DNA from 4 places in the Uliginosibacterium sediminicola genome. Region 3 is predicted to be linked to each of the others. Evidence: predicted binding sites of a transcription regulator. Region 3 holds the regulator's gene; each other region holds the start of a gene.
What was found. The regulator sigma-54, encoded in region 3, starts transcription at its own class of promoters, with help from an activator protein. The targets are predictions, from matches to a motif close to TGGCACGCTTNCTGCTNA.
Positions count from the first base shown of each region.

Region 1: the regulator sigma-54 is predicted to act here: its motif matches at 1,699-1,716, upstream of nifV (homocitrate synthase).
Region 2: the regulator sigma-54 is predicted to act here: its motif matches at 1,154-1,171, upstream of ABDB84_RS16670 (TOBE domain-containing protein).
Region 4: the regulator sigma-54 is predicted to act here: its motif matches at 1,396-1,413, upstream of ABDB84_RS14950 (TOBE domain-containing protein).

Region 1 is NZ_JBDIVE010000010.1:155,795-158,987, forward strand. Features, by position in the region: gene cysE (serine O-acetyltransferase) at 1-474, opposite strand, end outside; gene nifV (homocitrate synthase) at 537-1,676, opposite strand; gene ABDB84_RS16815 (hypothetical protein) at 1,894-2,943, opposite strand; gene ABDB84_RS16820 (HD-GYP domain-containing protein) at 3,085-3,193, opposite strand, start outside.
Region 2 is NZ_JBDIVE010000010.1:134,019-137,211, forward strand. Features, by position in the region: gene ABDB84_RS16655 (nitrogen fixation protein NifQ) at 1-162, shown strand, start outside; gene ABDB84_RS16660 (FmdB family zinc ribbon protein) at 244-483, opposite strand; gene ABDB84_RS16665 (TOBE domain-containing protein) at 552-980, opposite strand; gene ABDB84_RS16670 (TOBE domain-containing protein) at 1,214-2,053, shown strand; gene modA (molybdate ABC transporter substrate-binding protein) at 2,079-2,834, shown strand; gene modB (molybdate ABC transporter permease subunit) at 2,850-3,193, shown strand, end outside.
Region 3 is NZ_JBDIVE010000001.1:433,887-437,079, forward strand. Features, by position in the region: gene hpf (ribosome hibernation-promoting factor, HPF/YfiA family) at 71-400, opposite strand; gene ABDB84_RS02060 (RNA polymerase factor sigma-54) at 412-1,914, opposite strand; gene lptB (LPS export ABC transporter ATP-binding protein) at 1,932-2,654, opposite strand; gene recX (recombination regulator RecX) at 2,635-3,102, opposite strand; gene recA (recombinase RecA) at 3,115-3,193, opposite strand, start outside.
Region 4 is NZ_JBDIVE010000008.1:201,831-205,023, reverse strand. Features, by position in the region: gene ABDB84_RS14965 (MdtA/MuxA family multidrug efflux RND transporter periplasmic adaptor subunit) at 1-296, opposite strand, end outside; gene ABDB84_RS14960 (hypothetical protein) at 579-962, opposite strand; gene ABDB84_RS14955 (DUF2325 domain-containing protein) at 989-1,297, opposite strand; gene ABDB84_RS14950 (TOBE domain-containing protein) at 1,523-1,738, shown strand; gene ABDB84_RS14945 (RBBP9/YdeN family alpha/beta hydrolase) at 1,773-2,375, shown strand; gene ABDB84_RS14940 (hypothetical protein) at 2,372-3,193, opposite strand, start outside; gene ABDB84_RS14935 (hypothetical protein) at 3,162-3,193, opposite strand, start outside.

The DNA of each region.
Region 1 (3,193 bases), on a different contig from region 3:
CATGCCGGGGGTGACGTCTTCAATGACGACCGAATTGGCGGCGACGCGGGCGCGGTCGCCCACCGTGATGGCGCCGAGAATCTTGGCGCCGGCGCCGACCACCACGCCGTGGCCCAGGGTCGGGTGGCGTTTGCCGGCGGTCCAGGTGGTGCCGCCGAGGGTGACACCGTGGTAGAGCGTGACATCGTCGCCGATCTCGGCCGTCTCGCCGATCACCACGCAGGCACCGTGGTCGATGAAGAAGCGGCGGCCGATGGTGGCACCGGGATGGATGTCGATATTGGTCAGGAAGCGCGCGATGAACGAGATCAGGCGCGGCAGGTAGCGCAGGCCGGAGGTCCACATGGCATGCGCGAAGCGATGCAGCACTAGCGCCTGGATGCCCGGATAGATGGTCAGCAGCTCCAGGGTGTTGCGCGCCGCCGGGTCGCGCTGGAACACGCAGGCCACGTCTTCACGCAGCATCGCCAGCATGCCCGGACGGGGTGCTTGTTGTGCGGCCGCAGCCAGAGAGTCCATGATCGTGTGTTCAGCTTTCATGAAGCCTCCCGCAGGCTACGCGAGGCTTCAAGGTAGAAGTGGGTCAGATCGGTGGCGCTGGGCTCATGCTTGGTCTGCATGGCGTGGGCGCGGATGCGTTCGATGATCTGTGCCGTCTCCAGCGCCGTCGGGTGCAAGCCCAGATTGGCGTAGGCGGCCTGTACGGCGTGTGAGCCCGAATGCTTGCCGAGCACCAGGCGATGCGAGCGCCCCAGCTCAGCCGGGTCGAAGCCCTGATAGTTACGTTGGTCTTTCATGAGGCCATCCACATGGATTCCGGATTCATGCGTGAATACGCCAGCGCCGACGATGCTCTTGTTGGCGGCCACCGGCCGGCCGGAGGCCTCTTCGACGAGGTGCGAGATCGGCAGCAGCCAGTGCGAGTCGACCCCCAGATCGGCGCCGTGAATGTGGCGCATCGCCATCACCACTTCTTCCAGCGGCGCATTGCCGGCGCGCTCGCCCAGGCCATTGACGGTGGTGTTGGCGTGCGTGGCGCCGGCACGGAAGGCGGCGAGGGTGTTGGCGGTGGCCAGGCCCAGATCGTTGTGGGCGTGGATTTCGATTTCCAGATCGACTGCGCGGCGCAGCTGGGCAATCGCCTCGACGGTGCTGAACGGATCGAGAATGCCCAGCGTGTCGGCAAAGCGCACGCGGCGTGCACCGGCGGCCTGGGCGTGCTCGGCGACGCGGCAGAGGAAGTCGCGGTCGGCGCGCGAGGCGTCTTCCATGCCGACGCTGACATCCAGACCGGCGGCCAGCGCCATCTCGACATTCGGGCGGATCTGCGCCAGCACCCAGTCACGGCTGCGGCGCAGCTTGGACTCGATATGCACATCGGACACCGGGATCGACAGATGCACGATGTCGGCACGGCAGCGCAGGGCGGCGCGCACATCGGTCTCGACCATGCGACCCCAGACCATCAGCAGGGAATCGAGGTGCAGCTCGGCGATGCTGTTGATCACTTCGATCTCGGCTTCACCCATGGCGGGAATGCCGATCTCCATCTCAGGCACGCCGGCCTGCGCCAGTGCCTGGGCAATCGCACACTTCTCTTCTACGGTGAAGGCGACGCCGGCCGTCTGCTCGCCGTCGCGCAAAGTCGTGTCGTTGATGATGAAGCCAGCGTTCATGGAGAACCCCCTCGACAGGGATTCAGCAAGCACCGTGCCACTGGTTAAGTTACTGTTTTAAAAGGTGTGCGGGCGTTGTTCAGGGCGAGAGCCTGTGGGGAATGTGCGCTTTGTCGCAGACAGCGGTCGGCGCGCTGCGCGGTGTGGCGGGCCTGCGCCGGACATGAAAAAGGCTGGATGTCACCGACATCCAGCCTGCAAGGTGATGAGCGTGCGCTTAAGGACGCACTTTGCCCTTCATGTCGATGCCGGCCTTGCCGCTGGCGGCCAGGCTGTCGAGCGAGTCGTAAGCGATCTGCAGGGCGTAGCGGCCGTTGTGATAGGCGGCGCCCGGGTCACGGATCAGGAAGGTGTAGTTATAGACCGCTTGCAAGAGGCGCGGCGTATACGCCTTGTAGCTATTGCTTGGCTTGAGCTCCTCGGGGTCGACCTTGCCATTGCCATTGCTGTCGGCATACCAGTAGGGCGAAGCGGCGGAGGAGTAGGCCAGCGCGCTGCCGCCGACCGCACGTGCGTACTGCTGGATGCCGGCATACAGCTCAGCGAGCTGTTTCTTGAGCTCGACGGCATCGGTTTCGGGCACACCCGTTTTCTCGTCGTCATGGCAGCTGGCGCATTGCTCGCGTTTGAGCTCGCCGCTGTGCGGGTCATGGCAGGCGGTGCACTGGTTCATCTTCTTGGGGTGGTTGTAGCGACCGGCGTAGGTCTTGCCGGCGTACTCGTAGGCCACCTTGGCCTGGGTGCCGTAGAGCGTGGCGCCGGCCGGGTAGTAATGGACGTGGATGAAGGCGATCTTCGGATCCGGCGTATCCACTGGCTTGTCGCCAATCGCTTTGTTGACGCTGTTGGTCGATTCACGCCCCTGGTGACAGGTCATGCACAGATTGGCGTCGTTGTTGCCGGTGTCGACCGTCAGCTCGCTGGGGAAGGTGACCTTGCTGACCGTATTGCGCTCGTAGCTGAGCATGTCGGCATGGCAGTTGGTGCAGGCATAGGCATTCTTGACCAGCTTGGCCGGCGTGTTCTTGCCTTCCTTGAGGTACTGCGGCACGCCTTCCGCGGCGTGACAGCGCGCACAGGGCGCGGGAATCTCTCCGGCCTGATCCCAGTAGTGAAAGGGTTTGGCGTCACGCTTGAAGTGGCCTTTGCCCATTTCAATGCGCGCTCCGCTGCTCTTGCCCGTGCTCGCTTCGCCTTCCTTGGCGGATGCATTGAGCCCGAAACAGCCCAACATCAGCGCGCACATCACGATGATCATTCTTTTCATTGCCAACTCCTTGGACGGTGCCGGCGTGCGGTGGCACCTGCTGCGGTTCGGGGCCCGGCGGGCGCCTTTCCTGGATGCATGCTAGTGTCGCCAGACCCGCTTGGGGCTGGTTCAGATCAAACTCTCATGCGATGGCTGCATTCATTTGCTGGCAGCCTTGTAGCTGCTGTGTTCGATGCGCTCGGCGAAGGCGCGCATCAGTTCGGGATCGTGCTTGCTGCCGCTCTCGGCCTGCAGGATGCGCATGATC
Region 2 (3,193 bases), on a different contig from region 3:
CATGGCTTCTTCACCTCGCTGGCGGTGCGTAACCGGCAGGACATGAAGTGGAAGAAATTCCTCTACCTGCAGCTCTGCGAGCGCGCCGAGATCCGCGTCTGCAAATCCCCCAGCTGCGGCGTGTGCACCGACTACACCTTGTGCTTCGGACCCGAAGTCTGAGCCCGCGAATCCGCATCGCCCGCAGTCTGGCTCCAGTGATTGCCGCGCGAGCCTTGCGCGCGGCGCAAAGCCAAAGCCTGCTCAACCCTTGAGCAGGCTTTTGCGTTCTTTGGCCGAGAAGTTGCTGAAGTGCCCTTCCTTGGCCGCCGCACGGCGTGCGTTGGCGATGATGGCCTTGCTCTGCCCCGGCGCGGCGGGCAGGGACAGCAGTTTGTCGATCTGCGTGCTACCGCAATGCGGGCAGCTCGGCGTGTCGTTACCGCGCACCAGCAGCTCACTGGTTTTGTCGCAAAGCTGACAATGAAAGTCGAATAAAGGCATCAGATTCCCCGTGCATTGAGACACGAGGAGACTCCTGCAAGATCGGTGCCGGGCGCTGGCGCCCGCCCTCAGTCACGCACGCCGAGGATCACGTGGCTGGCCTTGATCAGCGCGCTGGCCGGCTTGCCGGGGGCGAGGCCCAGTTCGGCGACCGCCTCGTTGGTGATGACGGCGTGCACCTCGCTGCCGCCGGGCAGGCGGATGCTGACTTCGCTGTTGATGGCGCCGTGCTGGATCGCGCTGACCGTGCCACCGAGGCGGTTGCGTGCCGAAAAGCGGATCGGCGCATCTTCACCGAGCACCATTACCCAGGGCGCCTTGACGATGGCGACGGCCGGCTTGCCAACTGCCAGCCCCAGGCTGGTCACACTGTTGCGGGTGACAATCGCGACAATCGTGTCGCCGCCGCCGATGTCGAGGCTCACTTCGACATTGACCGCGCCAAGCGTCAGCTCTCTGACCTGACCTTCGAAGATGTTGCGCGCACTGACTTTCATGATCGGCTTCCTGGGCGGGTTCGCTGTGGGCGAGGGCTTGCGGTGCATCAGCGCCGCTTCGCTATGTATATGGCACTATAGATGGTACGACAGCTCGTAGTACTTGTCCGCAAAGTACTGAAAGTCCAGTTCTGTTGCTCAAAGCTACTCATAAAGCGGATTGCCGAACAAATTGGCCCGCTTAGTGCTTTAGATCGGGCATCCGTTATATACATTCAGATATTGATATAAACATGACAAAAAGCGCCAAGCGCAGCAGCGAACCCACGGGCCCACGCCTGGTCAGCAAGCTGGAAGTGTCCACCGAGTTCGGCAATTTCCTCGGCGATACCCGCATCCGCCTGCTGGAGGCAATTGCCGAGCATGGTTCCATCTCGCAAGCCGCGCGCCATGTGCCGCTGTCGTACAAAGCCGCCTGGGATGCTGTCGATGCGATGAACAATCTGGCCCAGCAGCCCCTGGTCGAGCGCCTCACCGGCGGCCGTCAGGGCGGCGGTACGACGCTCACCGAATACGGCCGGCGCGTCATCGCCATGTATCGCGCGGTGGAGCAGGAATACCAGCTGGCGCTGGACCGCCTGTCGCAGCAACTGGGCGCCGAGGCCGGCAGCGCGCAGCAGTTCCAGCAGCTGTTGCGGCGCATGAATCTGCGCACCAGTGCCCGCAACCAGTTCGCCTGCACCGTGGTGGGGCTGCGCGAGGGCGATGTCGACTACGAAGTCTATCTGCGCCTCGACAATGCCATCGAACTGGTGGCGATCATCACCCGCGACTCGGCCGAGCAGCTGGAGCTTACCATCGGCACCGAGGTGTTTGCCCTGGTCAAGGCTTCGTCGGTGTTGCTGATGACCGAGCGCGGCCTGCGCACCAGTGCGCGCAACCATCTGTGGGGCACGGTCAGCCGCGTGCATGAAGGCCCCGTCAATTCCGAAGTGGTGATCGATCTGGGCGGCGGCAAGAGCGTCACCGCCGTCGTCACCACCGAGAGTGTCGCCAATCTGGGCGTCGAAGTCGGCAAGCCGGCTTGCGCCGTCATCAAATCTTCCAACCTCATTCTCAGCGTTGTCGGCTGAGCCCATTGCTGCAAGGAGCGTCGTCATGAAATCTGCATGTGTTTCGCGTGTATTGCTTGGTTTGCTGTTGAGTGTGTCGCTGGCGGCACGGGCGGCGGATGTTCAGGTCGCCGTGGCGGCCAACTTCGCCGGCCCGTTCGAGAAGATCGCTGCCGACTTCGCCGCGGAAACCGGCCACAAGGCGATTGTCGCCGTCGGCTCGACCGGCAAGTTCTACTCGCAGATCAAGGCCGGCGCGCCCTTCGAGATCCTGCTGGCGGCCGATGACGAAACGCCCAAGAAGATCGTTAGCGAAGGAGATGGCGTGGCCGGCAGCCAATTCACCTACGCCCGCGGCAAGCTGGTGCTGTGGAGTGCCAAGCCCGGCGTGGTGGACGACAAGGGCGCGGTACTCACCAAGCCGGAGATCGCCCACATCGCGATCTGCGATCCCAAGCTGGCGCCCTACGGCCTCGCCGCCGAACAAGCGCTCAAGGCCAGCAAGCTGTATGACACGCTCAAGCCCAAGTTCGTGACCGCCGAGAGCATCAGCCAGGCCTACCAGTTCACCGCCAGCGGCAATGCCGAGATCGGCTTCATCGCGCTGTCGCAGGTCGCCGTGCCAGGCAAGCCGCAAGCGGGCTCGTACTGGGTGGTGCCGGCCAATCTCTATTCGCCGATCCAGCAGGACGCCGTGTTGCTCAAGAAGGGCGAGGCCAATCCGGCCGCCGTGGCCCTGCTCAAGTTCCTCAAGGGCGACAAGGCGCGTGCGCTGATCAAGTCCTACGGCTACGAGCTCTGAGGCGGGATTGCAGCGATGCCTGATGTCGACCTCTCCTCCGTCACGCTGACGCTCAAGCTCTCGGCGGTCACGGTGTTCATCCTGCTGCTGATCGGCACGCCGATCGCCTGGTGGCTGGCGCATACGCGGTCGCGCTTCAAGGGGCCGATTGGCGCGGTGGTGGCTTTGCCGCTGGTGTTGCCGCCCACCGTGCTGGGTTTCTACCTGCTGGTCCTGCTCGGGCCGCAGGGCCCGGTGGGCAAGCTGATGCAGGCGCTGGGCCTGGGCCTGCTGCCCTTCACCTTTGCCGGCCTGGTAGTCGCCTCGGTGCTGTATTCGATGCCCTTTGTCGTGCAGCCGCTGCAGAACGCTTTCGAAGC
Region 3 (3,193 bases):
GTCGAGAATATCTTTCCCGCTGCGCGGAAAAGTTTGCAGCCCCTCCGCGCGCGGCGGAGGGGCGCGGGAATCAGCTCTCTACAGCGGGCTGATGGTACTTGACGGCCTCACGGCCATGATCGGAGGTCTTTTCCTTGTGCTTGACGACTTGCCGGTCAAGCTTGTCGGTCACACTGTCGATGGCGGCGTAGAGGTCTTCGTCAACGCTTTCAACGAAGATCGTGCGGCCACGTACATGCACCGTCACTTCCGCTTTCTGCCTGAGCTTGTCCACAGAGAGGATCACGTGGGTGGCCGTGACATGCTCAAAGTGGCGAATCACCTTGTCCAGCTTGGCTGTGACGTAATCGCGAATGGACTCGGTCAATTCGAGATGATGGCCGGTGATATTGAGATTCATGAAGTGCTCCTTCAGATCGACTTGCGCTGACTGACCGGCGGGATATTGAGCGACTCACGGTATTTCGCAATCGTTCTGCGAGCCACCACAATGCCCTGCTGGCCCAACATTTCAGCAATCTTGGCGTCAGACAGCGGTTTTTTGCTGTCCTCACCTGCCACCATCTGACGAATCAGCGCGCGAATCGCCGTGGCGGAGCAGGCACCACCCGTGTCGGTAGACACATGACTGCCGAAAAAATACTTCAATTCAAAAATCCCGCGCGTTGACGCCAGGTACTTCTGCGTCGTCACGCGTGACACCGTCGATTCATGCAGTTCCAGCTCTTCGGCAATCTCGCGCAAGGTCAAGGGGCGCATGGCGACCTCGCCGTGATCGAAGAATTGCCTTTGTCTCTCCACGATAGCTTGTGACACGCGCAATATCGTGTCAAATCGTTGCTGAACGTTTTTGATCATCCATTTCGCTTCTTGCAGCTGCGTCGACAGCGATCCGTTGATGCCGCGGTTCTGTTGAAGAATATCGGCATAGACCCGATGAATCCTGAGCCTCGGCATCGCTTCGGGGTTCAGATTAGCGGTCCAGGCGCCACGGAATTTGCGCACGATCACATCCGGCACGATATAGCGCGCGTCCAGCGGCGCGAAGGCCGCGCCCGGATGCGGGTTGAGGCTACAGATGAGTTCGTGCGCGGCACGCAGCTGGTCGTCGTCACAGGACAGGCGGCGGCGGATCTTGACGAAATCGCGCGCACCCAGCAGTTCAAGACATTGTTCAACGATGTCGATGGCCAACTCGCGGGTCGGCGTCTTTTCGCGCGCCTTGAGCTGCAGCGCCAGGCACTCCTGCAAGCTGCGCGCGCCGATGCCGACCGGGTCGAAGTGCTGGACGTGGCGCAAGGCGGTGACCAGTTCTTCGAGCTCGACTTCCCACTCTTCGGGAATCAGCGGCAGCAGCTCTTCCAGCCCTTGCAGAAGCATGCCGTCTTCTTCGAGCGCCTCGATGATCAGGCGGACCAGGGCGCGGTCGCGATCCGGCAGGGGCATCAGCGCAAGCTGGCCTTCCAGATGGTCGCGCAGCGAGGTGGTCGCAGCCTGGAATTCCTGGAAGTCGGAGTCGTCGTCACCATCGTTGTTGCGCGTACCACTCGCTTCCGAACGCCACTCGGCGGCTTCGCCGATGTCGTCATCCGAGACCGAATCATAGGCTTCGGTGATGGTGTCGGGCATTTCGACCGTGGTCGCCGGCTCGAAATCCTGATCGCCATTGGCCAGATGCTCGCTGGTCTCGAAGGCCGCCGCAACGGCTTCGGCGGTCGGCATTTCGAGCACCGCCGGCGCGTCCCCGCCTTCCTCATCCGCACCTTCGCGTTCAAGCAAGGGGTTTTCGAGCAGCATGCGCTCGATCTCGACATTGAGTTCCAGCGTGGAGAGCTGCAACAGCTTGATCGATTGCTGAAGCTGCGGCGTCAGCGCGAGTTGCTGGGAAAGGCGGAGCTGGAGTGAGGGCTTCATCGGGTGCGTATCAACAACTACAGTCGGAAATGTTCGCCGAGATAAATCTGGCGCACCTGGTTATTTTGCACAATTTCCTGCGGCCGGCCACCGGCCAGCACCTCGCCGGCATTGATGATCCAGGCGTGGTCACAGATCCCCAATGTCTCACGCACATTGTGGTCGGTAATCAGCACACCGATGCCACGCGCCTTGAGAAAACCGATGATCTTCTGGATGTCGATCACGGCAATCGGGTCCACGCCGGCAAAGGGTTCGTCGAGGAGAATCAGTTTGGGTTGCGAGGCCAGCGCACGGGCGATCTCCACCCGCCGCCGCTCGCCGCCGGACAATGCGATGGAGTCGGCGTTCTTCAGATGGCCGATGTTCAGCTCGTGCAGCAGGGAATCGAGGCGCGCCTCCTGCTCCTTGCGCGAGAGCTTTTGCAGCTCCAGCACGGCGAGGATGTTCTCGGCCACGGTGAGCTTGCGGAAAACCGAGTTTTCCTGCGGCAAATAAGACAAACCCATCTGTGCACGGCGGTGCATGGGCAGATGGGTGATTTCGGTGGCGTCCAGATAGATATGGCCGCCGTCGGCCTTGACCAGGCCGACGATGGTGTAGAAGCAAGTCGTCTTGCCCGCACCATTGGGACCCAGCAAGCCTACCACCTCGCCGCTGCCGACCTGGAAGGACACGTCCTTCACCACGGTACGCGATTTGTACCGTTTGCGTACGCTCTCAACCCTCAGCAGACTCATCAACAGGATCTCTCAACAACGTGCGGACAATGTCCGCGGAAAAACCACGCGATTGCAGGAAGCGGGCTTGTCTGGCCCACTCCTTTGCATCGCCGGGCACCTGCCCGAACTTTTTCTGCCAGACGCCACGCGCACGGCTGAGCTCATCGTGCTCGAGCACTTCATCGAGCGCGGCGCGCACCTGCTCGCCGGCAACGCCACGCTCCTCAAGCTCGCGGCGGATGCGTGCAGCGCCCAGACGCGCCGCCTTGCTCCGTACATAGCTTTCGGCAAAGCGCTGATCCGACTGAAGCCCGGTCTCGGACATGCGTTCAAGCACGGCGTCGACATCGTCGCCCTCACTGGCTCGGGCCTCCAGCTTGCGTCTGAGTTCCAGGCGCGAATGCTCGCGCGTGGCCAGCAGACGCAAGGCTGTCGATTTGAGCGATTGGGCGGCGGGCTTCTTCACTGCGCAAAACTTTTACTCGCCCTTGACCTGCATGGCGGCCACACCAACGGCTTCGCGGATCTTGTTCTCGATCTCGCGGGCCACCTCGGGG
Region 4 (3,193 bases), on a different contig from region 3:
GAACTGCTCGGCGTCACCGTGCCGAGGCTGGCGAAATAGACGCGCACATCACCGCGTGTCACGGCGCCAACCTGTACCGGCGTCGGGCGTCGTGGCGGGCGCTGCCCGCCGCGCTGTGCGGCATCGGGCTTGCTGGCGGCGGCCCCACCCGGAGCCTGCCAACGTGACCACGCGAACCAGGCGCCGGCGCCGAGCGCCAGAATCAGAAGCGTCGCCAGCACACCGCGACGCAGACGTTTTGTAGAAGATTTTGGCGAGACAGCGCCTGCGCTGTCGGGAGAGGTGGGTGGATTCATGGCTTCGTTCAGAGAGGTGGATCCCGGCACAGCGCGCAAGTCGAACGACGACATCGTATCGAGTCGCGTGAAACAACGAATTGCTTGTTTGTAAGCGATTGTTATACACGCAAAGGACCATGCATACGTCGTAATGTGCAGACGGCTGAAGGGAAACACACACAGCGGAAGGTGTTCAAGGGCAAAGCGGAATGGAGGACGCAGGAATGAAAGGCGGCACAGCCTAGGGCAAGGGGTAGCACGCACCAACAAAGCAAATCGTCTGAGCTTATATACAGATGCTCAGTGATTGAGGCCCTCGTCTTCGCTCTGTGGCTGGGTAGTTCGCAGCGGGCTGGCAGACAAGCCCGGATTCGCCGCCGCGCTGGCCGACTCCGGTGGCAGCACACGATAGCCGTGGGCAAGCAGCAAGGCGATGGCGCGCTCGATGCGGCCACCGCGGCGCAGGGAATGGGTATGAAGGGTGTCCGAACCAGGCGCATTGCGCAGTTCCAGGCCTTGCGCATGCAGCCAGTCGAGAATGGTCTGCAGGCTCTTGCTGCCCAGCCCTGGGGTGCGGATCAGGATCTGGTAATCAATGCCTGCCACATCGTCGGCCGAAAAATGCCGGCGCTCCAGTACGGCGCGCAAGGCATTGATCTGCCGCGTGGAGAGTTCATGGGCCACGATTCAGCCCCGGCACGCGCACATGCTCAATGCAGCGCCACACTCTGCAGCGCCTGCAGTTTGTCACGCACTTCCACCAGTGAGTGGCGTGCATAGATGACCGGCACGCCCAGCTTCTGCGCCTGCTTGCGTACATTATTGAGCAACTGGTGGCTGAGGCGATCACAGATCATCACGATCACACGCGTATCCCCCGGCACCTGGCGACGCGAATCGCCGACGTGACGGCCGGACCAATGCAAGCAACGCTGGATACCCAGGGTCTCACTGTGGCGTTCCAGTTCCTGACGGATCGGTTCGATGCGATCAGCGCCTACAATCAATGCATTCATCATCACTCCCCTGATGTGGTGTGAGTGCAAGACTAGATCGCATGAGCAGGGCGGCAAACGAATAAATGCATACGCGCTTATACGGAGACGCGGCATAAGCAAGTCACGATTTCTTCTTTCCGTTCAGGCTGGGCAGCTCATAGAGTGGCGCCAATACAAGCCCCGCCAGACATGCCGCCTTGCACGGCAGCACGTCCGTCCATCCTCCAGAGAACAAGGAAACCCATCATGAGCATTCAAGCCATCAATGTGCGCAACCAGTTTCGTGGTGTCGTCAAGGAAATCATCCGCGGCGATGTCGTCAGCGAAATCGATGTGCAAACCGCTTCCGGCATCGTCACCTCGGTGATCACCACACGTTCTGTTGACGATCTAGGTCTGAAAATCGGCAGCGAAGTCGTCGCCCTGGTCAAATCGACCGAGGTGTCCATCGCCACACTCTGAGACCATACTGCATCAGGTCTCAGCGGAGAATCACATGTCCACCATCCTGATTGTGCCCGGGCTTGGTAATAGCGGCCCGCAACACTGGCAAAGCTGGTTCGAGCAAAAGCTCGAAGGCTGCGTGCGGGTCGAACAGGAGGACTGGGACGAGCCCTACCTGCCGCGCTGGGCCGGTGCCGTGCGCCATGAACTGGCGCGCGCCAACGGTCCGGTGTGGATCGTCGCGCACAGCTTCGGCTGCCTGGCCGCCGTCCACGCCGCCACCGAGTACCGTGACCGCATCGCCGGCGCCATGCTGGTCGCACCGGCCGACCCGGACAAATTCAATGTCAGCGCGCTACTGCCCGAGGGGCCACTGGGTTTTCCCAGCGTCGTCGTCGCCAGCACCAATGATCCCTGGGTGCGCATGCTCAAAGCCGGCTTTCTGGCCGAGCAATGGGAGAGCCGCCTGATCAATATCGGCGCCAAAGGGCACATCAATGCCGAATCCGGCTTCGGTCCCTGGATCGACGGTCTGGAGATTTTCTCTGCCCTGCGCGCGGCCAATGCCGGCCTGCCGCTGGGCCGCTTCGAAGGCCGCGCCAAGCATCTGCCTCGCCCCGGCGCAGCCTCGCGTCAGGGCCGCAGCGAGGTTTAGAACTGATGCCCGAGAGTGGCCACCACGCCTTGCTCACGCCAGGCGTTCTTGCCGGCGTAAGTAGTCAGCGCATTCACGCCTGCTGACCACGCCGGCAGGAAGCGCCAGGTGAGCCCGGCCTGCGCCTTGTGATAGTAATAAGGCGCGGTAAAAGCGCCCTGCCCCGTACCATCGGAATAGACGCTGAAGGACTGCAGGGTGATCAGCCATTGCGGGCTGGGTTTCAGCCCCAGGGTCAGGTCGACGCGATGCTCGTCGGGCGGCGAACCGCTGCGGATGCGCCAGGCCAGTTCGATATTGGCAAAGGCCGGCCAGCTGCCGAACTGCAGGTTGCGGCCATACAGCGCACGCAGATCGTATTCATGGTCGGTATTGCCCAGCTCCGCCGCATTGTCCGAGTCCCGCGCCCCGGCCGCACGCAAAACACCTTGCAACGAGAAGACGTTGGCGTCATCGATATACACGCGCTGACGCAGGCCCAGTTCCGAATAGCCCATGCCGTTGTAGCTGCCACCCGCACTGCCACCGGCACGCGTACGCATGTAGGTCGGCGCAACGATGACGGTGGTCGTATCGCTCATGCCATGTTCCAGACGCAGCTGGAATTCCTTCTTGCTGTAGCGCTCGCCCTTGATGATCTTGTGATCGGCGTCGAAATAATGCTCGCTGGAGCTGATCGTGCTGCTCAGCAAGGTGTCTGTCATGCCGGCCGACAAGGTCCAGGCGCCGGCCCAGGCCGAAGTACCGGGTAACAGCAAGGCCAGGCACAGCGGTAGATGCCGCATCTCAAGGCGCAGTCGTGATTGATGGATTGCGTT